DNA from 3 places in the Arthrobacter sp. FW306-1B-G06A genome. Region 1 is predicted to be linked to each of the others. Evidence: predicted binding sites of a transcription regulator. Region 1 holds the regulator's gene; each other region holds the start of a gene.
The links. The regulator HrcA, encoded in region 1, represses chaperone genes, less so after heat shock. The targets are predictions, from matches to a motif close to TTNGCACTCGNNNNNNNCGAGTGCNAA.
Positions count from the first base shown of each region.

Region 2: the regulator HrcA is predicted to act here: its motif matches at 2,304-2,330, upstream of groL (chaperonin GroEL).
Region 3: the regulator HrcA is predicted to act here: its motif matches at 3,009-3,035, upstream of groES (co-chaperone GroES).

Region 1 covers NZ_JBYSXB010000011.1:106,308-115,859, forward strand. The annotation lists gene AC3WJM_RS08265 (PhoH family protein) at 1-901, opposite strand, end outside; gene AC3WJM_RS08270 (GerMN domain-containing protein) at 1,324-2,211, shown strand; gene AC3WJM_RS08275 (16S rRNA (uracil(1498)-N(3))-methyltransferase) at 2,243-3,019, opposite strand; gene dnaJ (molecular chaperone DnaJ) at 3,022-4,152, opposite strand; gene hrcA (heat-inducible transcriptional repressor HrcA) at 4,220-5,233, opposite strand; gene AC3WJM_RS08290 (DUF3097 family protein) at 5,414-6,271, shown strand; gene AC3WJM_RS08295 (DUF4870 domain-containing protein) at 6,375-6,788, shown strand; gene hemW (radical SAM family heme chaperone HemW) at 6,846-8,075, opposite strand; gene lepA (translation elongation factor 4) at 8,139-9,552, opposite strand, start outside.
Region 2 covers NZ_JBYSXB010000001.1:53,525-63,251, forward strand. The annotation lists gene AC3WJM_RS00245 (RNase H family protein) at 1-234, opposite strand, end outside; gene groL (chaperonin GroEL) at 464-2,092, opposite strand; gene AC3WJM_RS00255 (ABC transporter substrate-binding protein) at 2,388-3,644, opposite strand; gene AC3WJM_RS00260 (cold-shock protein) at 3,740-3,943, opposite strand; gene AC3WJM_RS00265 (LytR C-terminal domain-containing protein) at 4,083-4,706, opposite strand; gene AC3WJM_RS00270 (DUF3263 domain-containing protein) at 4,756-5,091, opposite strand; gene AC3WJM_RS00275 (uracil-DNA glycosylase) at 5,228-5,995, shown strand; gene AC3WJM_RS00280 (siderophore-interacting protein) at 6,011-6,850, shown strand; gene AC3WJM_RS00285 (threonine/serine exporter family protein) at 6,885-8,363, opposite strand; gene AC3WJM_RS00290 (lipid II:glycine glycyltransferase FemX) at 8,460-9,533, opposite strand.
Region 3 covers NZ_JBYSXB010000003.1:119,174-128,900, forward strand. The annotation lists gene AC3WJM_RS02505 (GTP-binding protein) at 1-151, shown strand, start outside; gene ykgO (type B 50S ribosomal protein L36) at 218-340, shown strand; gene AC3WJM_RS02515 (shikimate 5-dehydrogenase) at 391-1,209, shown strand; gene AC3WJM_RS02520 (THUMP-like domain-containing protein) at 1,233-2,471, opposite strand; gene AC3WJM_RS02525 (hypothetical protein) at 2,549-2,959, shown strand; gene groES (co-chaperone GroES) at 3,184-3,480, shown strand; gene groL (chaperonin GroEL) at 3,567-5,177, shown strand; gene AC3WJM_RS02540 (acyltransferase family protein) at 5,521-7,575, shown strand; gene guaB (IMP dehydrogenase) at 7,783-9,294, shown strand; gene AC3WJM_RS02550 (GuaB3 family IMP dehydrogenase-related protein) at 9,443-9,727, shown strand, end outside.

The DNA.
Region 1 (9,552 bases):
CGGAAGTGGCGCCGAAGGGCAAATCCACCTGGGTGATATCCCCCGTGACAACCATCTTGGATCCGAAGCCCAAACGGGTCAGGAACATCTTCATCTGTTCCGCCGTGGTGTTTTGCGCCTCATCGAGGATGATGAACGCGTCGTTGAGCGTGCGGCCGCGCATGTACGCAAGCGGTGCTACCTCAATGGTCCCGGCAGCCATGAGCCGCGGAATCGATTCCGGATCCATCATGTCGTGCAAAGCATCGTACAAAGGACGCAGGTAGGGGTCGATCTTGTCGCTCAACGTTCCCGGCAGGAACCCGAGGCGCTCACCTGCCTCGACGGCGGGCCTCGTGAGGATGATGCGGCTGACTTCCTTGAGCTGCAGTGCCTGGACGGCTTTGGCCATCGCCAGGTACGTCTTGCCGGTGCCCGCAGGGCCGATCCCGAAGATGACGGTGTTGTCATCAATGGCATCGACATAGTTCTTCTGGTTGAGCGTCTTGGGCCGAATGGTGCGCCCGCGGCTCGAAAGGATGTTGTGGGTCAGGATTTCCACGGGGTTTTGCAGCGATTGGCTCCGCAACAAGGAAACAAGCTGCTGGAGCACGTCCGGGGTGATGACTGTCCCCTTGCCGACCAGGCCACGGACTTCCTCCAGAAGCCGCATGATCCTGGGAACGTCGCTTGACGGTCCGCTGAAGGAGAGCTCGTTGCCGCGCACGTGGAAGTCGACGCCGGGGAACTGGGCTTCGATGTAGCGCAAGGCCTCGTCATGGCTGCCAAGGGTCTGAACCATCTGATCCGAGTTGTCGAAGATGACAACTTCCGTCCGGGCGCCCGGGACAGAGTGGGGAAACTCGGCCGGACCTGTCTCAACGCTGCCGGCCTTGGGCCGCCCGTTCAATGATTCTGTCATAGTGCTGGCCTCGCGGCCTGTGCTCCTCCGGCTTGGTGATGTCCATCGATTTTCTCCGATGTCCGTCTGCTGGATGGGCGCAGGATCGTGGGCCTCGGATTGCTTTCAATCCTACGCCAGCCAGTCTCCGGGATGGGTCCGGACCGTGCCCGGCGGGGCTGCGGACGGCGGATTCGTGCCGCTTTGGTATCAACTCGGCATCGACCTCGTATCAATCGGATTGCAGTTGTCCGCCCGGGTATCGAAACGCCAGCCGGGGCCCCGGAGACTATGACAAGCTGATTCATGGGCAAAAATGCCCCTGTGCCCGGGCGCCGGGCGCATGACTCCCCCGCGCTACAGCGGCCGAACACGATCAGGAATCCAAAATCACCAGGCCAGCCGTCACCCCTCACGGCACACGCATCCGGAAACGTTCCGCGATGCTTGTGACCGCCTTGACGGCTGCCTTGTTCCTGTCGGGATGCATTGCCGATCGCACTGGACAGGGATCCACGACGCCGGTCCCCACCCCGACCGCTGCCCTGCAGACGGCCCCCGACAGCAATGCTCCGCTCGAAACGACCCAGGCCTCCAACAAGATCCCCGTGTACTGGATCGGGCGCAGCGACACGGACACCTTCCTGTACCGCGAATTCCGTGACAACCCAGGCAACGAGAACCCCATCACCACGGCGCTGCGGATCATGATGTCCCAGAAGCCTCTGGATCACGATTTCTTCACTCCCTGGCAGAACCCTGGCAGCCTGGCGACCTCGATTTCCGGTAAGAACGTGGTCACGGTCGATGTTTCCCGCGACGCGTTCAACTCCAATCTCGATGCCGGGATGGCACAGCGGGCGGTCCAGGAACTCGTCTATACCGCTACCGCTGCGGCCGCAAGTTCGGGCCTGATCGATTCAGGACAGCAGATCAAGGTGACCATCCTGGTTGACGGGCACACGGACTACATGGCATTCGGCCAGGTCAAACTCGGCGATCCGATGGTCCGCGACGCCTCCATGGTGGCGCCGGTGTGGATCATCGACCCGCAGGAGGACCTGACCTTGCCTTCCGGTCCGGTCAAGTTCAACGGCCGAAGCACGGACCCCTCGAAGAAGCTGCATTGGCAAATCCTTCGCGAGAACTCAAACGGCGACAAGTCCTCGTACCTCGCCGGGCAGGTCACTGCCTCGACCGTTCCGGGACAGGGTGGAACCTTCAGCTTCACAGTGGGGCTCGGAGCGGGCCGCTACGAATTGCGGGTCTCCTTGATGGGACCCAACGACGCGGACATCGCGACTGATACCCGTACTTTCACCGTTCGCTGAGGACGTCCGCTGATCTAGGACGTGCTGCGGGCTACCAGCGCCCCAGGATGTCACTGGCGAGCACGACGGCGGCAGGACCCGCCGTCGACGAGCGAAGCACGTGGTGGCCCAAGAGCGCGGTGACGGCGCCGACATCGCTGAGCTTCGTCACTTCGCGCGGTGAAATGCCGCCCTCCGGGCCGACAATGAGCAGCACTTCCCGCCCAGCCCCGGCATCGGCGTCGGAAACCCCGCCGTGCCACTTCTCCAGGACCTCCCGTAGCGGACGTTTCGCGTCCTCGTGCAGGATGATCGCCAGATCGGCGGCGGCAACGGCCGCAGCCAGGCCGGAGCCGTCGACGGCGGCACGCACCTCGGGAATCCACGCGCGCCGCGCCTGCTTGGCGGCTGCCGTGGCGACAGATTGCCATTTCGCGTGGGCTTTGGCCGCCCGGTCACCCTTCCAGCGCACGATGGAACGTTCCGCCTGCCAGGGCACGACGGCGTCGATCCCGAGTTCCGTAGCCGTTTCGACGGCGAGCTCGTCCCGGTCGCCCTTCGCGAGGGCCTGGACCAACACGAGCCGTACGGCTGGCTGGTGTTCCTCCTGGACGGCGGAGGCAACGACCGTCAGGGTTCCCTGCCCGGATTCGGCCACCGTGCCCGTGAGCCGTTTGCCGGCACCGTCGGCGATATCGACGGCTTCGCCGATTTCCAGGCGCTTGACGGTGACAGCATGCCTGGCTTCGGCGCCGTCAAGCATGAAAGAGTCGCCAGGCCCGAGCCCGTCAAGCGATCCGGCAGCTGTGAAGAATACGGGGTTGCTCACCGCTACAGGTTACCGAGCTTGTCCCGCAGCTTCGCGAACATACCTCCACTGGCCACAAGCTTGCCTTCGGTGAACTGCTCCCCGCGCAACTTGGCCAGTTGGCGAAGCAGGTCTTCCTGTGCGGCGTCGAGCTTGCCGGGCGTCTCAACGTGCAGGTGCACCTTGAGGTCTCCCCTGCCGTAGCCGCGGAGATGGGTGACGCCCAGCCCGCGCAGGGTGATGACTTCGCCGGACTGCGTGCCGGACTTGACGTCGATTTCCTGGGGACCGTCGAAAGTCTCAAGCTGGAGCTCGGTACCCAGCGCCGCGGCGGTCATGGGGACGCTCAGCGTGGCGTGGAGGTCGTCGCCTTCCCGGATGTAGGTGGAATCGCTGTTGACCCGGATCTCCACGTAGAGGTCGCCGGGAGGCCCGCCTGCGGGGCCTGCTTCGCCTTGCGACGACAGCTGGATGCGGGTCCCGGTAGCGACGCCGCCAGGCACCTTGACGGTCAGCGAACGGCGGCTACGGATGCGGCCCTGGCCGTTGCACTCATTGCAAGGATCCTTGATGATCGAGCCGAAACCTTCGCACGATCCACACGGCGCGGCGGTCATGACCTGGCCGAGGATCGAGCGCACGGCCCGCTGGACCTGGCCCGAGCCGCCACAGATGTCGCAGCGTTCCGGGTGGGTGCCCGGTCGGCAGCATGAGCCTTCGCACGTGGGACAGATGACTGCAGTGTCCACTTCGAGCTTTTTGTTGACACCGAAGACGGCTTCGCGCAAGTCGATGCGGACACTGATCAAGGCGTCCTGCCCGCGGCGCATGCGTGATGCTGGGCCTTGCATGCCGCCACCTCCTCCGCCGAAGAAGGTGTCGAAGATGTCCTGGAAGGCGAATCCCTGGCCCGCGTAGCCGCCGCCGAAACCGTTGTCGGTCCCGTTCTCATTGCCGGTGGCGTCGTAGACGCGGCGCTTCTGTGGGTCGGAGAGGACCTCGTAAGCGTGGGTCACCGCCTTGAATTCCTCTGCAGCGCCAGCCCCGGGGTTCACATCGGGGTGCAGCTTACGTGCGAGTTTGCGGTAGGCCTTCTTGATCTCCTCGCCGGTTGCTTCCGGCGAGACGCCCAGAACGTCATAGTGACTGCTCAAAGTCGGTATCTCTTCCTTGTTTACGGTTCCACTGCGTTTCTTGCGGGGCGGTTTCCAGCCGAGGCCGTCAGCCGCCCAGAATGCGGGAAAGGTAGCGTGCGACGGCACGGACGGCCGCCATGGTGTTGGGATAGTCCATGCGGGTGGGTCCAAGAATGCCGATCTTGGCACTGCTGCCCGGACCGTAGCCCGTGGCAACCACCGAAGCCTCGGAGAGGCCGTCGTAGGGGTTTTCGCGGCCGATGCTCACCGTGACGCCCCGGGGGTCTTCCGCCATGTCGGACAAAAGCCGCAACATGACCACCTGTTCCTCAAGCGCTTCGAGGACCGGACCGATGCTCAGCGGGAAGTCCACGTTGGAGCGGGCCAGGTTTGCCGTGCCTGCCATGACCATGCGTTCGTCGCGGCTCCGCTCGGCAAGCCTTTCCAGGCCGTGGGCAAGGGCGCCGGCAAGGTTCCGAAGCCCCGGCGGGCACAGGGCAACCACCGATGGCAGCACTTGCGGCATGAGGTCGAGCTGGGAGCCGGCGATGCTTCCAAGGAATCGCGCCCGCAAGGCCATGAGTTCGTCGTCGGTGGTGTCCGTCGCTGCGTGCACAACGCCCTGTTCCACCTTGCCCGAATCGGCGATCAACACCGCCAGGACCTGGCGCGGTGCCAAAAGGACAAACTCAATGTGCCGGACGCGCGCGCGGCTCAGGTGCGGATACTGCACGACGGCGACCTGGTTGGTCAGTTGCGAGAGGAGCCGGACGGTGCGCTCAAGGATGTCCTCGACGTCGTCAGGTCCCTCAAGCAAGGAGTGGATGGCCCGGCGCTCGGCGGCCGAAAGTGGTTTGACCTCGGAAATACGGTCGACGAACAGGCGATAACCCTTGTCCGTGGGAATGCGGCCGGCGCTCGTGTGCGGTGCGGCAATGAGGCCTTCTTCTTCCAAGAGGGCCATGTCATTGCGGATGGTTGCGCTCGACACTCCCAGATGGTGCCGTTCAACCAAGGCTTTGGAACCGACCGGCTCGCGGGAGTGAACGTAGTCCTCCACGATGGCGCGTAACACTTCAAGCTTGCGTGGTTCGCTCACTGCCCACCTCCAATCAACATTTCAACAGTTAGCACTCAACATGCCCAAGTGCTAACAAGTCTAGTATGAGCCACCTCGTTGTTAGCATTGGTACCGCTCGCGGCGAACATGATTCCCGCGCGGTCCTGCGCAATGCCACGGACCGTGACCGATCCCCTAGCGCAAAGTGGTGTGAAGACCGTGTCTTACGACAATTGGGGCCCGCAAGACCTCTCCTCGCCTGCCAAACGGCAACTGCCTGAGGTTCCTGTTGAACGCGGAATGGTTCTCGAAGACGTCCAGTCCGGCTGGGTCGGGGCCGTGACCAGGGTGGAGAAGTCCGGAGGCATGCACATTGTGGTGCTGGAGGATCGGCGGGGAAAGGCCAAGTCGTTCCGGCTTGGCTTCGGATTCCTGCTGGAGGGACAAGCCGTGAAGCTCCTGCCGCCTGCCCCACGCCCGGCCGCCGCCAAGGGGGCGGCGCCAGCAGGCAGGACAGCATCAGGATCCGTCCGAGTCGCCGGCCAGCGGGCCCAAGTCGCCAAGGCGAGCCGGATATGGGTGGAAGGCAAGCACGACGCCGAACTTGTGGAAAAGGTGTGGGGAGATGATCTCCGGGTGGAGGGTATCGTCGTCGAGCCGTTGCATGGCGTGGACGATCTCAAGGCGGCAATAGCCGCATTCTCCCCTGGCCCGGGCCGCCGTCTCGGGATCCTTGTGGACCACTTGGTCCCGGATTCGAAGGAGTCGCGGATTGCTGCCGACGCCATGATGCTGCCGGGCGCCGCGGGAAACGTCTTGATCGTGGGACACCCCTACGTGGACGTCTGGCAGGCAATCCGGCCCAAGGTGTTGGGGATCGAGCAATGGCCGACCATCGCGCGGGGCACGGATTGGAAGACCGGGATCCTGAAGGCGTTCGGCTGGCCGCATGAAACGGCCGAGGACGTCGGACTGGGTTGGCAGAAGCTGCTGGGCGCCGTCCACAGCTATGCCGATTTGGAGGCGTCTCTGCTCGGTCGCGTGGAGGAAGTGATCGATTTCCTGACCGTTCCGTGATGAATTACCTGCGTAGGGGACAGCAGTTGGTCGGCTGACTGCGTGCCAAGCAAGTATTCTGGGACAGCAACACTGCACCGATAGACACTCGAAGGAAGAAACTGTGGCAGACAACGCTCCTGACGATCGGGACGGCACCTCGGGCCAGTCCCAGTACCACGGCGTTCCTGCCAACGCGCTGCCCTTGACCGCCTCGGAAGACCGGCAGTGGGCAACCCTGGCGCACTTTGGAGGAATCCTCGGCTGCGTGCCTTCGCTCCTGATCTACCTGATCTTCCGCGAGCGTGGCCCGTTCACGGCCCAGGAATCCAAGGAAGCGCTCAACTTCACTTTGCCTCCGACGATTGCCGCCGTGCTCGCAAACATCCTGGTCCTGCTCCCGGTGGTGGGAAACCTGTTCGCGGTTTTGGCCACGGCGATTTGGGTCGCAGTGACCTGCTTCTCGGTGTCGGCCGGAATCCGCGTCAACCACGGTCAGCCGCACCGCTACCGCTTCAACCTGCGCTGGATCAAGTAGCCGGTCCTCGCGGCGGATGCCTATGTAGCCTCCCGCTCCGGGCGCTGACGCCTGCCGCTAGTCCGGAAGGATCCGGCGGACCACGGCATCGACGAGTAGCCGGCCCTTGAGGGTCAGGACCAGCCGTCCCTGGAAGGCCGCTGCGGGTTCAACCAGGCCGTCGGCAATGAGGCCTGCAACGGCGTGGCGGCCCACCTTGTCGAGCGCGTCGACTTGAAGCCCGGTGCCGAGGCGCGCCTCCAGCATGATGCGTTCCACTTCCCGGGTTCCGGCGTCGAGCGTTTCCCGTCCAGCGGCCGGCGAGGCCCCGCTACCGAGTCTGTTGGCATAGGCGGTGGGGTGCTTGACGTTCCACCAGCGGACGCCGCCCATGTGGGAATGCGCACCGGGTCCGATGCCCCACCAGTCGTCTCCCCGCCAGTAGGCAAGGTTGTGTTTGCACGCCTGTTCGGGCGTACGGGACCAATTGCTGACCTCGTACCAGTCCAGACCGGCGGCGCTGATCAGCTGATCGGCGAGTTCGTACTTCGCGGCGTGGTCGTCGTCGTCGATCCCGGGAACCTCGCCGCGCCGGATCTGTGCCGCCAGCTTGGTGCCTTCTTCCACAATCAGCGCGTAGGCGCTGATGTGGTCCGGACTGTAGGACAAGGCAGTCTCCAGGGAGGTCTGCCAATCAGCCATCGACTCGCCGGGAGTGCCGTAGATGAGGTCGAGGCTCACGGCAAGGCCGGCGTCGCGCGCCCATTGGACCACCAAGGGGACGCGGCTGGGTGTGTGTGTACGGTCCAGGACCTTGAGCACGTGAGGGACTGCCGACTGCATGCCGAAGGAAATCCGCGTAAAGCCGGCATCCGCGAGCAGCTGGAGGGACTCCGGCGTCACGGAGTCCGGATTCGCTTCAGTGGTGACTTCGGCTCCGGCTTCCAGTCCCCAGTGCCCGACGGCGGCCGTCAGGATGCGTGCGAGATCTTCAGCAGGCAGGAGGGTCGGCGTGCCGCCGCCGAAGAACACCGTGCTCAGGGGCCGCTGCGGCAGCCCGGAGGCTTCCATGGCCCGGACGGCGAACTCCACTTCCGAAATGGCGGTGGACGCGTAGGCGTCCTGGGAGGCGCCGCCGCCAAGCTCAGTGGCGGTGTAGGTGTTGAAATCGCAGTATCCGCAACGCACGGCACAGAAAGGTATGTGGACGTACAGTCCAAACTTGCGCGAATCGACACCGTCGAGCACCTGCGGAGGCAAGATGCCGTCCGCAGGTGCAGGATCCCCCAGGGGAAGAACGCTAGGCACGGAACTCCCTCCGGGGCCGTTCTGTGCCCGCCTGTACCGCAGTGTTCCGGGCGGACAGCCGCATTACTTCTTGGCCTTGTCCTTGGATTCGTCGGTGGTCAGCGCTGCGATGAATGCTTCCTGTGGAACTTCCACGCGGCCCACCATCTTCATGCGCTTCTTGCCTTCCTTCTGCTTTTCCAGAAGTTTGCGCTTACGGGTGATGTCACCGCCGTAGCACTTGGCAAGGACGTCCTTGCGGATGGCGCGGATACTCTCGCGGGCGATGATCCGGGAGCCGATGGCGGCCTGGATGGGGACCTCGAACTGCTGGCGGGGAATGAGCTCGCGCAGCTTGCCTGTCATCATGACGCCGTAGGCGTAGGCCTTGTCCCGGTGGGTGATAGCGCTGAAAGCGTCAACCTGCTCACCCTGGAGCATGATGTCCACCTTGACCAGGTCGGCAACCTGCTCGCCGTCGGCCTTCCAGTCCAGCGATCCATAGCCGCGGGTCTTGGACTTGAGGATGTCGAAGAAGTCGAAGACGATCTCGGCCAGCGGCAGGCGATACCGGATTTCCACCCGGTCTTCCGAGAGGTAGTCCATGCCGCCCATGACCCCGCGGCGGCTCTGGCACAGCTCCATGATGGCGCCCACAAACTCATTGGGAGCCAGGATGGTGGCAGACACCATTGGTTCGCGCACCTCGGCGATTTTGCCCGTGGGGTATTCGCTGGGGTTGGTGACGTGCAGGACGCGTTTGTCCTCAAGCGTGACCTCGTACTCAACGTTGGGAGCGGTGGAGATGAGGTCGAGGTTGTATTCTCGCTCGAGGCGTTCACGGGTGATTTCCAAGTGCAGCAGGCCCAGGAAGCCCACGCGGAAACCGAAGCCCAGGGCGGCGGACGTCTCCGGCTCGTAGACGAGCGCGGCGTCGTTGAGCATCAGCTTCTCGAGGGCATCCCGCAGAACGGGATAGTCCGTGCCGTCCAAGGGGTACAAGCCGGAGAAGACCATGGGCTTGGCATCGGCGTAACCGGCCAGGGATTCCGAAGCGGGCTTGGCCAGGTTGGTCACGGTGTCGCCGACCTTCGACTGGCGGACGTCCTTCACGCCGGTGATGAGGTAGCCTACCTCGCCGACGCCCAGCCCTTTGGAGGGAGTGGGTTCCGGAGAGCTGACACCGATTTCCAGGAGCTCGTGGGTGGCGCGGGTGGACATCATCTGGATCCGCTCGCGTGGGTGCAGCATGCCGTCCACGACACGGACGTAAGTGACCACACCGCGGTAGGTGTCATACACGGAGTCGAAGATCATGGCGCGGGCCGGAGCGTCCGGGTCGCCGACAGGGGCTGGAAGATCGCGGACGATCTTGTCCAGGAGGGCCTCCACGCCGACGCCGGTCTTGCCGGACACGCGCAGCACATCCTCGGGATCGCCGCCGATCAGGTTGGCGAGTTCCGCGGCATACTTTTCGGGCTGGGCGGCCGGGAGGTCG
Region 2 (9,727 bases), on a different contig from region 1:
CCACTTGGTGATGCAATTGATGACGTACTGGCTGTCGCAGAGAATCTTCAGCTCTTCATCTGGAACATGTGCCGTGGACCGGAAGAGGTCCAACACGGCCATGAGCTCGCCCTGGTTGTTGGTTCCGTGCGGCCACCCCCCGGCCCTCCAGCAAGAGTCGTTCACGTACCAGGCCCAACCGGCGGGCCCGGGATTGCCGAGGGCAGAACCATCGGCAGCAGCAATAATCGTCATGGTTTCCATCCTGCCAGACCACCCCGACACTCCTTGACCCCAGAACTGAGCGAGCGTCCGCCCAAAACCCGACACACGTGAGCGAGCGTCCGCCCAAAACCCGACACACGTGAGCGAGCGTCCGCCCAAAACCCGACATAAGTGAGCGAGCGTCGTTAAACGGCGACGACGGCCCCCACCTGAAGTGGGGACCGCCGTCGTGCGTGTGGCTGGTGGGCTACAGCGGGGGCTAGAAGCCGCCCATGCCGCCCATGTCGTCGCCGCCACCCATAGACGGAGCGTTCTTCTCCGGCTTGTCGGCAACAACGGCCTCGGTGGTCAGGAACAGACCAGCGATGGAGGCAGCGTTCTGGAGAGCCGAGCGGGTGACCTTTACGGGGTCGTTGACGCCGGCAGCCAGCAGGTCCTCGTAAACGCCGGTTGCAGCGTTCAGGCCGTGGCCCGACGGCAGGCCGCGGACCTTGTCGATGACAACGCCCGGCTCAAGGCCGGCGTTGTAAGCGATCTGCTTGAGCGGAGCGTCGATGGCAACGCGGACGATGTTGGCGCCCGTTGCTTCGTCGCCTTCGAGCTGCAGGTTGGCGAATGCCTTGGCACCGGCCTGGATGAGGGCAACGCCACCACCGGCGACGATGCCTTCTTCAACGGCAGCCTTCGCGTTGCGGACTGCATCCTCAATGCGGTGCTTGCGCTCCTTGAGCTCTACCTCGGTTGCGGCACCGGCCTTGATGACTGCAACGCCACCGGCCAGCTTGGCCAGGCGCTCCTGCAGCTTCTCGCGGTCGTAGTCGGAATCGGAGTTCTCGATCTCGGCACGGATCTGCGCCACGCGGCCGGCGATGGCGTCGGCGTCGCCAGCACCTTCGACGATGGTGGTCTCGTCCTTGGTGACAACAACCTTGCGGGCGTTGCCGAGCAGTTCGAGGGTTGCGTTCTCGAGGCTGAGGCCGACCTCCGAGGAGATGACCTGGCCACCGGTGAGGATGGCGATGTCGGCGAGCTGTGCCTTGCGGCGGTCACCGAAGCCCGGAGCCTTGACGGCAACGGACTTGAAGGTGCCACGGATCTTGTTGACGATCAGGGTGGCCAGGGCCTCGCCCTCGATGTCTTCGGCGATGATCAGCAGCGGCTTGTTGGACTGCATGACCTTCTCCAGGACCGCAACGAGTTCCTTCACGTTGGAGATCTTGGAGTTGACGATCAGGATGTACGGGTCTTCAAGGATGGTTTCCTGGCGTTCTGCGTCGGTGACGAAGTAAGCGGAGATGTAACCCTTGTCGAAGCGCATGCCTTCGGTGAGCTCAAGCTCAAGGCCGAAGGTGTTGGACTCCTCGACCGTGATGACGCCTTCCTTGCCGACCTTGTCCAAGGCTTCAGCAATGAGGTTACCGATTTCGGTGTCGCCGGCAGAGATGGAAGCCGTGGCAGCGATCTCTTCCTTGGTCTCGATCTCCTTGGCGGAGGCGAGCAGCTCGCGGATGACGGCGTCAACAGCCTTCTCGATGCCGCGCTTGAGGGACAGCGGGTCGGCGCCGGCAGCTACGTTGCGCAGGCCTTCCTTGACCAAAGCCTGGGCCAGGACGGTGGCGGTAGTGGTGCCGTCGCCAGCGACGTCGTCCGTCTTCTTGGCAACTTCCTTGACCAGCTCTGCGCCGATCTTCTCGAACGGGTCGTCCAGCTCGATCTCCTTGGCGATGGAAACACCATCATTGGTGATCGTGGGGGCGCCCCACTTCTTTTCGAGGACGACGTTGCGTCCACGCGGGCCGAGGGTGACCTTGACGGCGTCGGCGAGGATGTTCAGACCCCGCTCGAGACCGCGGCGTGCCTCTTCATCAAATGCAATGATCTTGGCCATAACGGCGGTAGTCCTTTCGGGACAGTCGTTAAGAAGGTGCCTTCACTGCGGTGCCCGCGACGGACGATCCTTCGCATTCGGCCTCTGTACGCCGCGTGCTCCGGACCTCACCCCAGCAAGGTTTTCTTTGTTCCCCCAGGCACCGCCACCATTCCATACGGCCGAAGCCGCGAAGAATTAGCAGTCAATGCTTGAGAGTGCTAATCAATAATTAGCACTCACCCGAGGAGAGTGCAAGCAGCAAGAGATCGAAACTACTCGCCACGCCATGTGAATTCGCTACGGGCACAAGCCGTCACGGAGTCCGGGAGGCTGTCTCCTTGCCACTCACCCGCGCAGTGTTGTCAGCCCCGTAGGTGAAGACCATGTAATTGGACGAGGTAACGTCCCCGTTGGCGTCGAACCCGATGGTGCCGGACTCGCCGTCGTAATCCGGGAGCTTGGCCCCCTTCAGCACCTCGACGCAGTCCTTGTATGAGGCACAAGACGTACGTTCTTTCGTTGCCGCATCGCCCGACGCCGGACGCACTCCGCCGGACACAGTGGTGAGCCAGGCCGCGATCGAGCCTCCCGCATCGTCGCCCGCCGTTGCGGCCGCAAGGGCGGCGAGAGTGACGGCGTCGTACGTCTCGGCAGCGTACGTCGTGTCCTTGAGCTTGGGGTCGATGCCCGTCAGCTCGGCTTGGAACTCCGCACTCGGGAAGACGCCCGGAAGAATTCCCCGCGCGCCGTCGAGGCCACCTGCACCGAGCGCGGTTCCGTATTGGCGGATCGCGCCGTCGCTCAAGATCAGGCTCTTGCCGCTCAGCCCCGCATTCAGGAGCTCAGCCAGGGCGCCTTGGGCGCCATCACGGGCAACCACGACGACGGCGTCCGGCGTACCGGACTTGATGCCCGCCGCGGCGGGAGCTGCTTTGCCTGCCGCGAATTCCGCATTGGACACGGCGTCCATTCCGAGGCCGCGGGCAGCATCCATGACCGCTCCCGAGACGCGCGTACCGTAATCCCCGGCTTCGTGGAGGACCGAAATGCGCTTGGCGCCGGCGTCGCGGGCAAGCTTCGCCAGGACGCTGCCCTGTGCGGCATCAGCGGCAGACGTGCGGAAGTAGAAGCCGCCATTCTTGTAGCTGCTCAGCCCCGACGCCGTGTTCGCCGGCGAGATGAGCGGAATCCGGGCGGGAGAGAGCACATCGATCGCGGCGGGCGCATGGCTCGAATCGCTCGGCCCCACGACGACGTCTGCGTGGGCGGACAACAACGCCTTGGCTTGTGCCGCAGTGTCGGCAGAGAAGGCCGCCGCGCCGGCCCCTTGGCTAGCGCCACCGCCTTCACCGGCCGCCGACGCCGGTAGCAAGTCGACGGGACGGCCCTTGTATCCGCCGGCGTCGTTGATTTGTTTGACAGCCAACTTGGCGGCAGCCAACTCGGACTCGTTGAGGAATGCGGAACCACCGGTATTGTCCAGGATCACGCCGATGCGCAGGACGCCGTCGCCGCTTGGGGTAACGGAGCTCAGTCTGGCGTTGCCGACGGGGGCGGAACATCCGGCCACTCCAAGGGCCAGTGCCGCGAAGCCTGCAAGAAGAGAAACTACCCGGGACCTGCGCGCTCCGAGGGGCCAGGACAGCCCTGTTGCCGCAACACCCACTAGATAAGCCGCACGCTTTCGGCCTGCGGGCCCTTCTGGCCCTCGCCCAGTTCAAAGTCGACGCGTTGTCCTTCTTCGAGCGCACGGAAGCCATCCATCTGGATGGCGGACCAATGCACAAAGATGTCGTCACCGGACTCATCCACGGTGATGAATCCGTAGCCCTTTTCGGCATTGAACCATTTGACGGTTCCCAAAGCCATGATCCCCACACTTTCAACTAGCAGTGGCCGGCTTCCGGGATCTCCGGGCCAGCTCACAACTACTGTAACCACAGTCACGTTGCCGTAGCGCAACCTTGGGTGCGGGTGGCCGCAATGTTATTGAGGCGTAACCGAGTTGCTATTTGTAACCGGGGCCCAGAACCACAACCACGGGCTGCTGGAACTCCGCGCTGTCCACGAGGTTGGAAATGCCCAGCAATTTGCCGAGGGCTTCGGCATTGCCCTTCTGCGCCGCGCCTTTGTAGAAGACCGACGACGTCTGCTGGGGCATGCCGCCCCAATTTGCGACAGTGGACAACGGCCATCCTCCGCCTTGCACCATGCCGGCCACACGCGCAGCCAGGCCACCGGTGGTGGTGCCGTTGTAGACCGCTACTGCCGCCGTCTTGTCCAATGGCGCCGTGGTGGGGGTCGGCGTCGGCGTGCTGGACGGAGTGTCGCCCGGGCTCGGCTGGGTGGACGGCTGGCTGGATGCCTGCGCAGAGCTGTTCGCCGAAGGTGGCGCCGCGGCGCTTTGCTTGGAAGTGTCAGCGGTGACGACGGCTTGCGGCGTCGTCGACGAGGTGAAGCCAAGCTTCGGAAGGATCAGGAAGGCAACGAGTCCTACAGCAAGTGCGATGCCGCCCAGCAGCAGCACCGGCCACAGGGCCGGCCGGGAAGCAGACGCGACGAGTCTGTGGACACCTTGCCGCGATGAGCTCTGCGGGACACGGTCGAATTCATCCCGGGCAAATTTGGTCATGGTGAAGCCTTGTCCTTGCTGCTTGCTGGCTGGGGGATCAGCGGGTGCTCTATGCGTCGGAACCGAGACGGCGCGCTGTGCGGGCCCTCTGACGTGACATACGTAGTCTACGCAATCTCTTGACCAGCATAGGATCGTGCGCCAATGCTTCCTCGGTGTCAATGAGGGCATTGAGCAGCTGATAGTAGTGGGTCGCGGAGAGATCAAAGAGTTCCCGGACGGCCTGTTCCTTGGCCCCGGCGTACTTCCACCATTGCCTCTCCAGGGCGAGCATCTGCTGTTCACGCTCGCCGAGCGGCGAATCACTGCGGAGTCCGGCGGACAGGTCTTCGAGCACCAATCCAGTTGCTTCGGACGCCATGGGTTCCCGTGCGGGTTCTGCCACGACACACTCCTTCGACGCATTGACTGAAAAATGTCCCCCGCCTATGGTAACGGGCGAATAACACCGATGTCATTTGCCCCGCCGCCTTGAGGGCCGGCGCTTTCCCCCGGACCGCCAGGACAGGGACAATGGCTGGGTGGCAGGCGAAGAAGCGTTATTTGAGCTTGAATCCGAAGATCACTCCGCCGGGTTCGAGGCACTACCCGGAATGGCCTTGGAGGATCTCATGGCGCCGGACTGGGCGGGAGCGCTCTCCGGCATCGAGGACGAGTTGCGCTCGGTGCTCGCCTTCGTGGCGGCCGAGGCCGGCCGCGGAGCGCACGTGCTGCCTGCGGCGTCCAACATACTTCGTGCCTTCCGGCAGCCGCTGGCCGACGTGAAGGTGCTGATCCTGGGCCAGGACCCCTACCCGACGCCGGGACACGCCGTCGGGCTCTCTTTCGCGGTTTCCGGACAAACACGGCCCATCCCCCGCAGCCTCTCGAACATCTACCGGGAGATGGAAACCGATCTCGGGCTCCCGCCGCGGGTCCACGGCGATCTTTCGGCCTGGACGGGCCAAGGAGTACTCCTCCTGAACAGGGTGCTCAGCGTCGCGGCCGGTGCTGCCGGCTCGCACCGGGGCAAAGGCTGGGAGGCCATCACGACGGCGGCGGTCACCGCCGTCGCCCGCCGACGAAATGCTGCCGGGCAGCAGAGTCCGCTCGTTGCGATCCTGTGGGGCAAGGACGCTGAAGCCGTACAGCCGCTGCTTGAAGGCGCCCCCGTGATCTCCTCCGCCCATCCCAGCCCGCTCTCCGCGTCGCGGGGTTTCTTCGGCTCTCGCCCGTTCAGCCGCGCCAACGCCCTGCTCCGGATGCAAGGCGCGGATCCCGTCATCTGGGAGCTTCCACCGCTGCCCTAGCTTAGGCTTGCCTACATGACATCTTTGCCCGCCACGTCGTCTGCATCCCGCAATACCCGCCCACAAGTGAACCTGACTGTGCTGCGCACGGAACAGCTTTCGCCCCACATGGTGCGGATCATTGCTGGTGGACCCGGATTTGCCGGTTATGCGAACAACGGCTTCGTGGACCGATATGTGAAGATCGTGTTCCCGCAGCCCGGCGTCGAGTATGAGTTGCCGCTGGATCTGTGGGCCATCCGCGAGACCATGCCCCGCGAACAGTGGCCGTACACCCGCACCTACACCGTCCGTTGGGTGGACGAAGCTGCGCAGGAACTGGCAATCGACTTCGTGGTCCACGGCGACGAAGGCCTTGCAGGCCCATGGGCCCTGGCGGCCCAGCCCGGGGACACACTTGTCTTCACGGGCCCCGGCGGCGCCTACAACCCGGCGCCCGACGCCGACTGGTACCTTTTCGCCGGCGACGACGCCGCGCTCCCGGCGATTGCCGCCGCGATCGAATCCCTGCCGGCCGACGCGAAGGGCCTTGCTTTCCTCGAAGTCGATAGCGACGCGGACATCCTTGACATCGCCGCTCCCGAGGGCGTGGAGCTGCGCTGGCTCCTTCGCTCCGGAGTCCCGGCCGGATCAAGCTCGATCCTGCTCGATGCCTTGGGCGAAGCCGAGTGGCTGCCCGGACGCGTAGACGTGTTTGCGCACGGTGAACGCGGCTACATGAAGGGCCTGCGCGACATCTTCTTCAAGCAGCGTGGGCTCGAGCGGTCCCAGGTATCGCTTTCCGGATACTGGGCCCAGGGGCGTGTGGAGGACGATTTCCAGGCGGAGAAGAAACTCCCTATCGGGCAAATCTAGCGGTCCTTACCGCTTGGCGGCCCAGCGGACGCGGCTAGCGCCGGCGCACGCGGCGGCGCTCGTTGCTGGCCAGTCCCTTGGTCAGTGGCCGGGCAAGGTTGTCCCCCAGCACGATTCCCGCGGCCACACCCAGCACGATTGCTCCGGCGTTGAGCATGCCTCCCGAACCCACCAGTACATCTGCTTCTTGCACCGTCAATACATACATGGAACGGAATATCTTCAGGCCCGGGAGCAGGATGAGGGCGGCCGGGACGGCGACCACGAGCTGCGGGGCTCCGAGCCTGAGCGCCACCATCCGCGCGAGCAGGCCGATGACCACGGCGGAAATCGCCGGCGAGAGCCGGTCTCCGAAACCAAGGCTGGAAGCCCCCCACAAGACGAAGTAACCCACCAAACCCACTGCCGCCGTCGGGAGCAGAAGTTTGAGCAGGGTCTGTTCGGTGATGCCGATGGCAATCACGGCTACGGCTATCAGGATGGCCTGGCCCCACAATGGATACGCCTCGGGGAATGTTTGCGTGACGTCGATCGCGACGCTGCCGATGAGGTCACCCACAACTACCGCGACGGCGATGCCCGCAACGATCGCGCCGAAGGTCAGGATCGTGGACAGGAATCGTCCGGCCGCAGTCACGGGGAATCCGTTGATGGCGTCTTGCACGGAAGAGACGAGCCGCCCGGTTGGCAACAGCAGGAGAATGCCGCCCGCCACGACGATGGACGGCGGGATGTCCGCCCCGGTCCAGTGGAGCATGAGCGCGATGAACGTGACCAGGAAGGAGCAGGCCGCTGTCACGAAGAAGTCGGGCGTGCGCCACTTGCCCAATTGCCGGGCCACGAGATTGACAAGCATGTTGGAGACGAAAGCCAGGGCGGAAGCGCCAAGTCCCCCGCCCAGGACTCCGACGAAGACAGCAGAGAAGACGCCGAACGCCATGGTGACCATCCACCGTGGGAAGGGCTTGCTGCTGCGGATAATGTCATCCAGCCGGTTCACCGCTTCCGACCTGCCTACACCGCCAGCCACGATATCCGTGACGAGTTGGTGCACCTGGGCCAGGCCTGCGTAGTTGTTGGTCCAGGAGCGAACAACCCGGAGCAGTGTGATGGGGGTCTGGTCCTTGGGCGCATAGTTGAGCGCGACCGACTGGTTGGTGATGTCCACTTCGATGTTCTTCAAGCCGAGCGCAGCCGTGACCGCGATGATGCTGGTCTCCACTTCCAGGGCACCTGCCCCGTAGCGGAACATCGTTTCGGCCATATGCAGGGCGAAGTCGATGGTCTTGCGGGCCGATGCGTCAACACCGCCCACATGGATGATGGGGTTGGCGTAGGGACTACCCGCCAGGCGGTCGACGATGCTCATGGGGGCAGTGGGAGGGTTCTCCCCCTGCACCAGCCTGCGAAGCATGCGCTTGGCGTTGACATTCTGGCGCACCTGGGATGGCTTGAGCGGCTGCGTCTTGGGCAAGCCATCCGTGTTGGGCCTGTTGTCGGGGCGGTCAGTCACGCGGGTGTTCCTCCAAAGGGCGTGGTTCCTCCATATACGGGGTAGTGCAACATGCGGTAGGCGGGGTGGCGCTGCGAGCCTTCTGGAACTGCTGGCCTAGTAGAACTGTTGACCCGTGCGACGGGTGTAGATCTGCCGTGCGATACGTTCGCCCGCAGCAGTCCAGAGCTTGTACTTCAGCGGGCTGATGACTTGGTCATAGCAGCCGACGAAGTCGGTGACGGTCTTGCTGAAGCTGGTCTTGAACAGGCCAAGTCCGTGGAACGGGTGCGAGGTGTCTTTGAGCCGGTCCGCGGGCGGAGTGCCGCAGAAATCGTACTCCGTGCAACCCAGTTCCTTGACCTGGTTGATGGCCGTCCACTGGACCAAGTGCGAATCGCCGTACTGCGCGCGCCTCTGCAGCGATCCGCCGTCCTTGTAGGTGCCTTTCCGGCCATAGTTGATGACGAAGGCTCCGACCGATGGCACACCGTTTTCAAAGACAAAGAGGAGCCTGCCCTGGCCACGCTCGATGAAGTTGGTCCAGAACTGGCGATAGTACCCGAATTCACGGACCCGCACTTGGGACTTCGCCTCAACCGTGTTAGTCATCAGCGCATACATCGAACGGAAGTTCTCTTCCGTGGGTTCCATGGTGTGCACTTCAACGCCTTCGCGGATGGCCCGGCGAACGGCGTTGCGGCCGCGGGAATGCAGGTTGCGCAGCAACTGGTTCTCCTCGGGAGAGATGTCCAGCAGGGCTGTGGAGTCGTTCGGCTGCAGGTTGGGGGTCTTGACCACTCCGGTGGCCTCGATCGCGTCCCGGGCTTCGCCACTGAGGACAATGTCCGGCTCCATCTTAACGGCGAAAACCCCGAGCTTGTCCCGCTTCACGAATTCCCGGTTTGCCTTGATGATCCCCGGAATGTCCTCGACGCCGGCAACGTCGGGGCCCTTGATGAGGTACCAGAGCTTGCCGAGCAGTGGAAAGCTCTTCTCCAGGACCAGGTTGTAGCTGCTGTAGTCCGCGGTCTCGTAGACGAGATGCAAGGGCTTCCAGCCAAAGTGTTGCTTCACGTCCGCGAAGGCCTCGGATTGGAGGAGGTTGCCGCCGTTGGGGTTGGCCGTGACGTGTTTGTCCCAGTGTTCGATTTCCTCGGCGGTGGCAAAGCGTGCGGTAAATTCTCGCAAGAGGGCCGTGTCCAATCAGTTGCGTACGTGAGGCAGCAGGCACCGGTGTGCGGCGCAGGCGTTCAGCTCCAAGTCTATCGGCCCCCACAGCAAGCTACTGCGTGGTCCGTTTCCAACGCCTTGAGCTGGGTCCCTTTCGATTTCTCACAGCCGCGGCAAAGGTTCCCCAAAGTCCGCAGCTATCCGGGCAACGG
Region 3 (9,727 bases), on a different contig from region 1:
GGGGACGGTGCTTGCCGTGACCGGAAGGGGAGACGACGTTGACGCAGCAGAAATCCGGTCCCTGCTGGATGCATGCGCGCTGAGCGAAGCCGAGATGAGGCTCGGCTTCGCCGGGCTCGAGGACCCTTTTGAACTCGAATCCACCCTGTAGCCGAGCTCCAGCCCAGGCGGAAAAAAGCCCCCATCAACCAAGCGAAAACACGAGAAGGAGAACCCCATGAAAGTCAGGAATTCGTTGCGTGCCCTCAAGAAGGTCCCCGGGGCGCAAGTGGTCCGCCGGCGCGGCCGCACCTTTGTCATCAACAAGCTGAATCCGCGCTTCAAGGCGCGCCAAGGCTAGCTCCCCGTCTAGGCTGGGCAGAGAACCCGCTACGCGAAGGAAGCCCCGTTATGCCGATCCTCAATAAAGACATGACGCTCTGTATTTCTCTCTCTGCCCGGCCCAGCAACAACGGAACGCGTTTCCACAACTTCCTCTACCAGGAGCTTGGCCTGAACTGGATCTACAAGGCCTTCGCTCCCACCGACCTCCCGAACGCGATCGCGGGCGTGCGCGGCCTGGGCATCCGCGGCTGTGCCGTCTCGATGCCGTACAAGGAAGACGTCATCGCCCTCGTCGACCGGATGGACGCTTCGGCGGCCGCAATCGATTCGGTCAACACGATCGTGAACGACGCCGGCGTACTGACGGCCTACAACACGGACTACACCGCGATCGCGCAGCTGATCGAGCGCAACGCGATCGACCCGGCGTCGTCCGTGCTGCTCCGCGGTTCCGGCGGCATGGCAAAGGCCACCGCCGCTGCCTTCCGGGACGCGGGGTTCTCCCGCGTTACCGTGGTTGCCCGGAATGAAAAACCCGGGCAAGCCCTCGCGGGGCTCTATGGCTTCGGCTGGCAAGCCGAAGTAGGGGAGTCCACGGCGGACGTCCTCGTGAACGTGACACCGATCGGCATGGCCGGCGGACCCGAGTCCAGCTCCCTGTCCTTCCCCGAAGCGGCGGTGGCGGCCGCGAAGGTAGTGTTCGACGTCGTCGCCCTCCCCGCAGAGACGCCGCTCATCAAAGCCGGCCGCGCGGCAGGAAAGACCGTGATCACCGGCGCCGAGGTGGCCACCATCCAGGCGCTTGAGCAGTTCGTTCTCTATACCGGCATCACCCCCACGCCGGAGCAAGTGGCTGCGGCCGAGGAGTTCACGCGCGCCCAATAGGGCGCCACAGCTCAGAGACCAGCTCAGGCAGCCGCGACGGGCTCCACTACAACAGCCACCTTTTCCTCGCCGATCCTGGTGAGGACCAAGGTGGCTGTTTTGTTGCCGCGGCCTTTTGCCGAGCCTTTTCCTGCCGGGAGCAGCTGCTTCCGCAGCTCCTCCGGGGTGACGGAGGTGCCGCGTTTCTTGATGTCCAGGACGCCGACGCCGTTCGCCTTCACCCAGGCTTTGAGGGCCTTGACGTTCAACGGCATGACTTCCAGGACTTTGTAGGCGCGGGCGAACGGGGTCTCCACAAGTTCCGGAGCGCAAATATAGGCGATGTGCTGGTCCACCAGGTGGCCGCCCAACCGGAGTGCGACGTCGGCCACCAGGCCCGCACGGATCACCGCCCCGTCCGGTTCGTACAGGTATCCCTCCACGGGCCCGACGTCGGGCACCGGACCGCCGTCGAAATCTTCGGCGCTGGTGATCTCGGCTGCGCCTTGCGGCCCGAGCACCAGGGCAGCGCGGCGGATGCCGGGACGGGCGACGTCGTTGAACCACAGCGTCACTTCCGTGACGTCCCCGCCCACCGAAACCCACTGTGCCTCGCAGCCGGCCGGTACCGATTCGTGCGGCATGCCCGGGCCCATTTTGACCCCGACGGACTTGCCGGTCGCCGCCAATGATTCAACGAAGGACAACGGCGGCGAGAACGCCTCCGGATCCCAGATCCGTTTGGTTCCCGACGACGACGTCGTGCGTCGCGCCGGATCGAGCCACACGCCGTCGACCCCGTCGAGGGGCACCGAGGTTGCGTCGGAGTGCACTACCGTCGCGTGCGGGAACGGAATGAGGTTGATGGTGGCGCAGGCTGCGGTGGTCTCGTCGAGCTCCACGGCGGTGACCTCGATGTCCATGGAGGCCATGGCCATGGAGTCCGCTCCGAGCCCGCAGCCCAGGTCCGCCACGTGCCGCGTGCCTGCCTTGGCGAATCGCTCGGCGTGCCTGGCTGCAACATTGAGGCGGGTGGCCTGTTCCAGGCCGGCCTGGGTGAAGAGCATCTGCCGGGCGAATTCTCCGAACTTGGCCTCGGCCCGGGTGCGGAGCCTGGATTGGGTGAGGACGGCGGCCACGAGCGCGGGGGAGTGGCCGTCTTTGCGCAGGCGCGCGTTGAGGGCGAAGGCTTCGCCGTCGCGGTATGGTCCCAAGGATGCCAGGAGTTCCCAACCTTCCGTTGTCAGCAAGGGGGCAATCTGGTCCTGGGGTGTGTCAGCCATGGGAACCAGCCTAATGCTCGCCCGTCATAGAGTGCGGACGGGGAACCGCGACCACCCGGGCGGATAGGGTTGATGCCATGGAAGACAACCCAGTACGCCAGCCTGACGACGCCAATGGTTCTCCCTTTGCCCCCGATAAACGTCCCTTCGCCGGAAATCTCTCCAAGTATGCCCGCCCCGCACTCATCGTCGGTGTTTTGATTGCCGTTGTCTGCATTGCGCTCTTGATCATTATTTTCTTCCTCGACTCCTTCAACGCGGCCACCTACTCCATGACCGGAAAGAGCGTCCAGGACGCCACCGACGAGGCCCGGGACATCCGTGACACCTACACCGGTGCCCGCATCGCAGCGATCGTCGGGCTGGTGGTGTTCGGCGTCGTCGCGCCCGCCAGCGGCGTAGTGCTCTACCTGAACCGCGGAAACGCGCCGAAGGAAGACTATGACGACGGCGAGGACGTCGACTTCGACGACCTCGCCGGTCAATGAGCTACTCGAGCCGCAAGTGGCGCTTCGGGCGTTCACCCATGACGGAATTCTGGCACTCGCCTTGACCGAGTGCTAATGCTTACATAGAGTCTTGATTAGCACTCTCCCTAGGCGGGTGCTAATCATGCCGCCAGGCACTTACCGGCACCGCGACGACGGTAAGCCCGCCACGGCACCCCTGGTTTGATAGTCCATGTACTACCTCACGTAAAGGAGAGATCCGAGTGTCGGTCTCCATTAAGCCTCTCGAGGATCGCATTGTTGTCCGCCCGCTCGAAGCAGAGCAGACCACGGCTTCCGGCCTGGTCATCCCGGACACTGCACAGGAAAAGCCGCAGGAAGGCGAAGTTGTCGCAGTTGGCCCCGGCCGCTTCGACGACAACGGCAACCGCGTCCCCGTCGACGTAACCGTCGGCGACGTCGTCATCTACTCCAAGTACGGCGGAACTGAAGTCAAGACCGGCGGCAACGAATACCTCGTTCTGTCCGCCCGCGACGTTCTGGCGATCGTCGTTAAGTAATTCCCTGGATCCCGCATCGCAGATCGAGTCGGACTTCTTCCGGTCGAATCAGCGGTGCGGGTTTTCCGTCTTGAAAGGACACAACCATGGCAAAGCAGCTTGCGTTTAACGACGCTGCCCGTCGCTCGCTCGAAGCAGGCATTGACAAGCTCGCCAATACGGTCAAGGTCACCCTTGGCCCGCGTGGCCGCAACGTCGTTCTGGACAAGAAGTGGGGAGCTCCCACCATCACCAACGACGGCGTGACGATCGCCCGCGAAGTCGAACTCGACGACCCGTATGAGAACCTTGGTGCGCAACTGGCCAAGGAAGTCGCCACCAAGACCAACGACGTCGCAGGTGACGGCACCACCACCGCCACCGTGCTGGCACAGGCACTCGTCAAGGAAGGCCTGCGCAACGTTGCCGCCGGAGCCGCACCTGGCGAAATCAAGCGCGGCATCGAGGTTTCCGTCCAGGCCGTGGCTGCCCGCCTCCTGGAGAACGCCCGCGAAGTTGAAGGCACCCAGGTTGCCAGCGTTGCCGCGATCTCTGCCCAGAGCGATGAGGTCGGCGAGCTCCTCGCCGAGGCTTTCGGCAAGGTCGGCAAGGATGGCGTCATCACCATCGAAGAGTCCTCCACCACGCAGACCGAACTGGTCCTGACCGAGGGCATGCAGTTCGACAAGGGCTACCTGTCCCCGTACTTCGTCACTGACGCGGAACGCCAGGAAGCTGTTCTGGAAGACGCGCTCATCCTCATCAACCAGGGCAAGATCTCCTCGCTGCAGGAATTCCTGCCGCTCCTCGAGAAGGCCCTGCAGGCTGCCAAGCCCCTCTTTATCATTGCTGAGGACATCGACGGCGAGGCACTGTCCACGCTGATCGTGAACCGTATCCGTGGCACCCTGAACGTCGTTGCCGTCAAGGCTCCGGGCTTCGGCGACCGCCGCAAGGCCATGCTGCAGGACATTGCCACCCTGACCGGCGCCCAGGTTGTTTCCCCGGAGCTCGGCCTGTCCTTGGACCAGGTTGGCCTCGAGGTCCTCGGCAGCGCCCGCCGGATCACCGTCACCAAGGACAACACCACCATCGTTGACGGCGCCGGTACGCCTGAGGACGTCGCAGCGCGCGTCGCCCAGATCCGTGCAGAGCTGACCCGCACCGACTCCGATTGGGACCGCGAAAAGCTGCAGGAAAGGCTTGCGAAGCTGGCAGGAGGCATCGGCGTCATCAAGGTCGGCGCAGCCACCGAGGTCGAGCTCAAGGAAAAGAAGCACCGCATCGAGGACGCAGTGTCCTCCACGCGTGCTGCCCTTGAAGAAGGCATCGTCTCCGGCGGTGGATCCGCCCTCATCCACGCCCTCAAGGCACTGGACGAGGACTCTGCCGTCAAGGCACTGGAAGGCGACGCGGCTGCCGCCGTCGGCATCGTTCGCCGTGCCCTGACCCAGCCCCTTCGCTGGATCGCCCAGAACGCCGGCTTCGACGGTTACGTCGTCGTGGCCAAGGTTGCCGAGCTGGAAGCCAACCACGGCTTCAACGCGAAGTCCGGCGTGTACGAGGACCTGATCGCCGCCGGCGTGATCGACCCCGTCAAGGTCACCCGCTCCGCACTCCAGAATGCTGCGTCCATCGCAGCCCTGGTTCTCACCACCGAGACCCTGGTTGTCGAGAAGCCGGCCGAGGAAGACGAGCACGCAGGCCACAGCCACTAGTCCCCACCGCCTCCCTAGCCTCGCTTCGCTTCGGCCCGGGAGCCCGGGCGGTGTGGGCCCATCTGTGTGAAAGAAGGCCCGGTCCCCTTGTGGGGGCCGGGCCTTTCTTTTTAAAGCAACGCGGGGTCACTTACGGCCCATTGGGTGCTGCCGGATGGGCCGTAAGTGACCCCGCGTTGCCCGGAAAACGGCATGGAGGATTGACCCAGACAACGCTCCGGAAGCTCCCAGCCCCTTGTGTCCTAATGGATCATAGGAAGTTGGTTGAACGCGGTCTCAATTGACGACGAACATTTCGAATCAGTAGGGTAGACGGTTTGAGTAGCACCCTGGAGGCAAGACTTTGACAACCACGCGCCCGATTGCGCTACGGCGAACTAGCGGCGAGACGCAGAAATCGGCCCCCAAATCAACGTTCCGTCCTGAGATCCAAGGGCTTCGATCTGTTGCCGTCCTCATGGTTGTCACGTACCACATCTGGTTCGGCCGGGTCTCCGGCGGTGTGGATATTTTCCTCCTGGTCTCTGCATTCCTCATGACGGCGCAGTTCACACGGCGGTATGCCGGTGGGCGGCAGACGGAACTGATCAAGCACTACCTTCATCACTTCCGGAGGCTCTTGCCGGCAGCCGTGACGGTGATCGTTGGAACGCTGGCCGCCACTTTCCTCTTCATGCCGGCCACCCGCTGGGTCGATACCATCAAGCAGGGCTGGGCTTCACTCTTGTACGTTGAGAACTTCCTGCTGCAGTCGCAGGCAGTCAACTACTACGCCGCGGACCACAGCCTGGCCAGCCCGCTACAGCATTTCTGGTCGCTGTCCATCCAAGGACAGGTCTTCATTGTCTGGCCGATCATCTTCGTGGGCGCTGGCTGGGTGGCGAGGAGGTTCAGGCTCGCGTACGTTCCCCTTCTGCGTTACATCTTTGGATTAGTCTTCCTGGTTTCCCTGGTGTATTCGGTCCTCTACACCGCTTCGGACCAATCGGCGGCCTACTTCTCGACGGCGGCCAGGCTGTGGGAGTTTGCCCTGGGAACTCTTCTGGCACTTTTCCTGCCTTCGGTCAAAATACCCAGGTCGGCCAGGATCGTCCTAGGCTGGCTCGGTATCCTGGCGATGCTCAGCTGCGGGCTCATCCTCGACGTCGAGGGGGACTTCCCCGGGTGGTTGGCCTTGTGGCCAACGCTGGCCGCAGCCTGTATCCTCGCGGCAGGCCAGACCCAGAGCCGGTTCGGAATCGACCGGATCCTCAGTTCCAAGCCGCTCGTGCGGATGGGAAACAATTCGTACGCCCTCTACCTCTGGCACTGGCCCATGTTGGTCATCTATCTGGCTTGGTCCGGCAAGACCCACGCCGGCTGGTTGTCCGGCACAGTGATCATTGTTGGTGCCTTCCTCCTGGCTGTTCTGACCACCAGGTTCATCGAGAAGCCGTTGCGGGAGTGGAAGTGGCCCGAGGCCAACCGGCGCAGAAGCGCGATTTCGCTGGTTGCGGTAGGGGCCGTGGCTATTTTGCCCTTGGCGGGTTGGCCCCTGCAGATCGAGCAGACAAACCGTGCCTTGGTTGCAAACATGGATGCCCGCAACCCCGGAGCGGCGGCCGTGGGCGGGGACTTCGTGTACACCCCCGATCCAGGAGTGCCCTTGGTTCCAAGCATGACCGCCGTTGATGGGGACTGGCCGGTTTTCCCGACCGCCTGCACAGGGACCGCCGACCCGCAGGAGTTCGTCAACCGATGCACCAACGGGATCAAGAACGGGACGAAGTCCGTGGTGGTCATAGGCAGTTCGCACGCCCACGTGCTGAACACGCCGCTGCTTACGATGGCCGCAAAGAACAATTGGAGCCTGACGTCCATCACGAAGGGATATTGCCCGCTTGGCGAGGACACCGCGGCAGACATTACGCAGGCATGCGTTGACTTCAACAAGGCCACGCTCGCAGAGGTCCTGAAGATGAAGCCGGATGTTGTGGTGACGACCAGTACGCGCACCAATGCTCAGAGCAACGTCCCGGAGCGGCTCGATCCTTCCTGGGTCACGGAAGTAAAGACCCTCAACGACGCCGGAATCCAAGTGGTCGCCTTCCGAGACACACCACGGGCAGCGCAGCCAGTTCCCGCTTGCCTTGAGAAGAACCCCGGCGCGTATGTTGCCTGTGGTTCCCAACGCGCCGAAATCTATTCGGAAGACTCCCCGACGGGGGCCGTCGCCGCGGCAATGCCCGACACGAAATTCCTGGACCTCTCGAAGTACTTCTGCCCTGATGCGAATTGTCCTGCAGTGATCGGCAACGTGATTGTCTACAAGGACGACAACCACGTGACCGCCACCTACATGAAGACCCTGACCCCATACTTCGAGAAGGCGTTCATGGCCGCGACCGGGTGGAGCTAGGCGGCCAGAGTTGGGTTGTCCAGCGGCTCGGCGGCGGATGCCGGGTGCTGTTGCTCACATTGCCCTCGCGGAATATGGGGATCGGCGGCGAGGTTCTACTATTTATTCAGAACCTTTCTGCACAGGCCAGTCCCGTAATGACGGGCTGGTCATCAGCTGCAACCCCTACCAGAGCAACCCCCAAGAACCAAGGTAAGAGGCGCACTCATGACCCAGCCCGAACACGATCCCTTTGGCTTTGTTGGCCTGACCTATGACGACGTCCTGCTGCTGCCGGGCCACACCAACGTCATTCCGTCCGAAGCTGACACCTCCTCCCGGATCTCCAAGCGGATTTCGGTCCAGACCCCGCTGCTGTCCGCCGCCATGGACACTGTCACCGAGTCCCGGATGGCCATTGCCATGGCCCGCCAGGGTGGCCTTGGCGTCATCCACCGCAACTTGTCCATCGAAGACCAGGCCGACCACGTCGACCGCGTCAAGCGCTCCGAGTCCGGGATGATCACCAACCCCCTGACCATCCACCCGGAGGCCACCCTTCAGGAACTGGACGAACTGTGTTCGCGTTACCGGGTTTCCGGCCTGCCCGTGATCGACACGGACGGCCGTCTGCTCGGTATCGTCACCAACCGCGACACCCGCTTCGTTCCGGAGTCCGACTTCCCGCTGAGGCTGGTCAGCGACGTCATGACCAAGATGCCGCTCATCACGGGCCACGTGGGCATCAGCCGCGAAGAGGCTTCGCACAAACTGGCCACCAACAAGATCGAGAAGCTGCCCCTCGTTGACGAGCAGGGTCGCCTCAAGGGCCTGATCACCACCAAGGACTTCACCAAGGCCGAGCAGTACCCGCTCGCGACGAAGGACGAGGAAGGCCGCCTCCGGGTCGGCGCGGCCATCGGGTTCTTCGGCGACGGCTGGGAACGGGCCATGGCCCTGATCGACGCCGGTGTCGACGCACTTTTCGTGGACACCGCCAACGGCCACTCGCAAGGTGTCCTGGACATGATCACGCGCCTGAAGTCGGATCCCATCGCTGCCCACGTTGACATCATCGGCGGCCAGGCCGCCACCCGCGAAGGCGCCCAGGCACTGATCGACGCCGGTGCCGACGGCATCAAGGTGGGCGTGGGCCCGGGCTCCATTTGCACCACGCGCGTTGTTGCCGGTGTGGGCGTTCCCCAGATCACGGCTATCTACGAGTCCTCGAAGGCGGCCATCCCTGCCGGTGTTCCGCTGATCGCCGACGGCGGCCTGCAGTACTCGGGCGATATCGGCAAGGCCCTCGTGGCCGGTGCCGACACCGTCATGCTCGGCTCATTGCTGGCTGGTTGCGACGAGTCGCCGGGTGAGCTGATCTTCGTGAACGGCAAGCAGTTCAAGAGCTACCGCGGCATGGGTTCCCTGGGTGCCATGCAGTCCCGTGGCAAGAACACGTCCTACTCGAAGGACCGCTATTTCCAGGCGGACGTTTCCGGTGATGACAAGCTCATCCCGGAAGGCATCGAAGGTCGCGTCGCCTATCGCGGCCCGCTCTCCTCGGTGGCGTACCAGCTGGTCGGCGGCCTGCGCCAGACCATGTTCTACACGGGTGCCCCGACCATCGCCGAACTCAAGGCACGCGGTAAGTTTGTGCGCATCACTGCGGCCGGACTCAAGGAGTCCCACCCGCATGACATCCAGATGACCGTCGAGGCTCCGAACTACGGTTCCCGCTAGGCGTAAATTCCTATCCCAGGCAGTTCCAAGCGAGCACGCCACCTCCACTATGGAGGCGGCGGGCTCGCTTATTTATCAGGCATTGCCTGTCGTCATGGTCTGCGTCACCCTGCCGGAACATCGCGCCGCACTGGGATAACCTAGAGCAGTGACTTACGAGATTGAGATTGGCCGTGGCAAGCGTGGGCGTCGTGCCTACTCCCTGGATGACATCGCGATCGTCCCCAACCGCCGGACGCGCGACCCCAAGGACGTTTCCGTCTCATGGCAGATTGATGCCTACAAGTTTGAGATGCCCGTGATCGCCGCACCCATGGACTCCGCGATGTCGCCTGAAACGGCCATCGCGCTTGGGCGGCTGGGCGGCCTGGGCGTTCTGGACCTCGAGGGCCTGTGGACGCGGTACGAAGATCCCCAGTCCGTGCTGGACGAG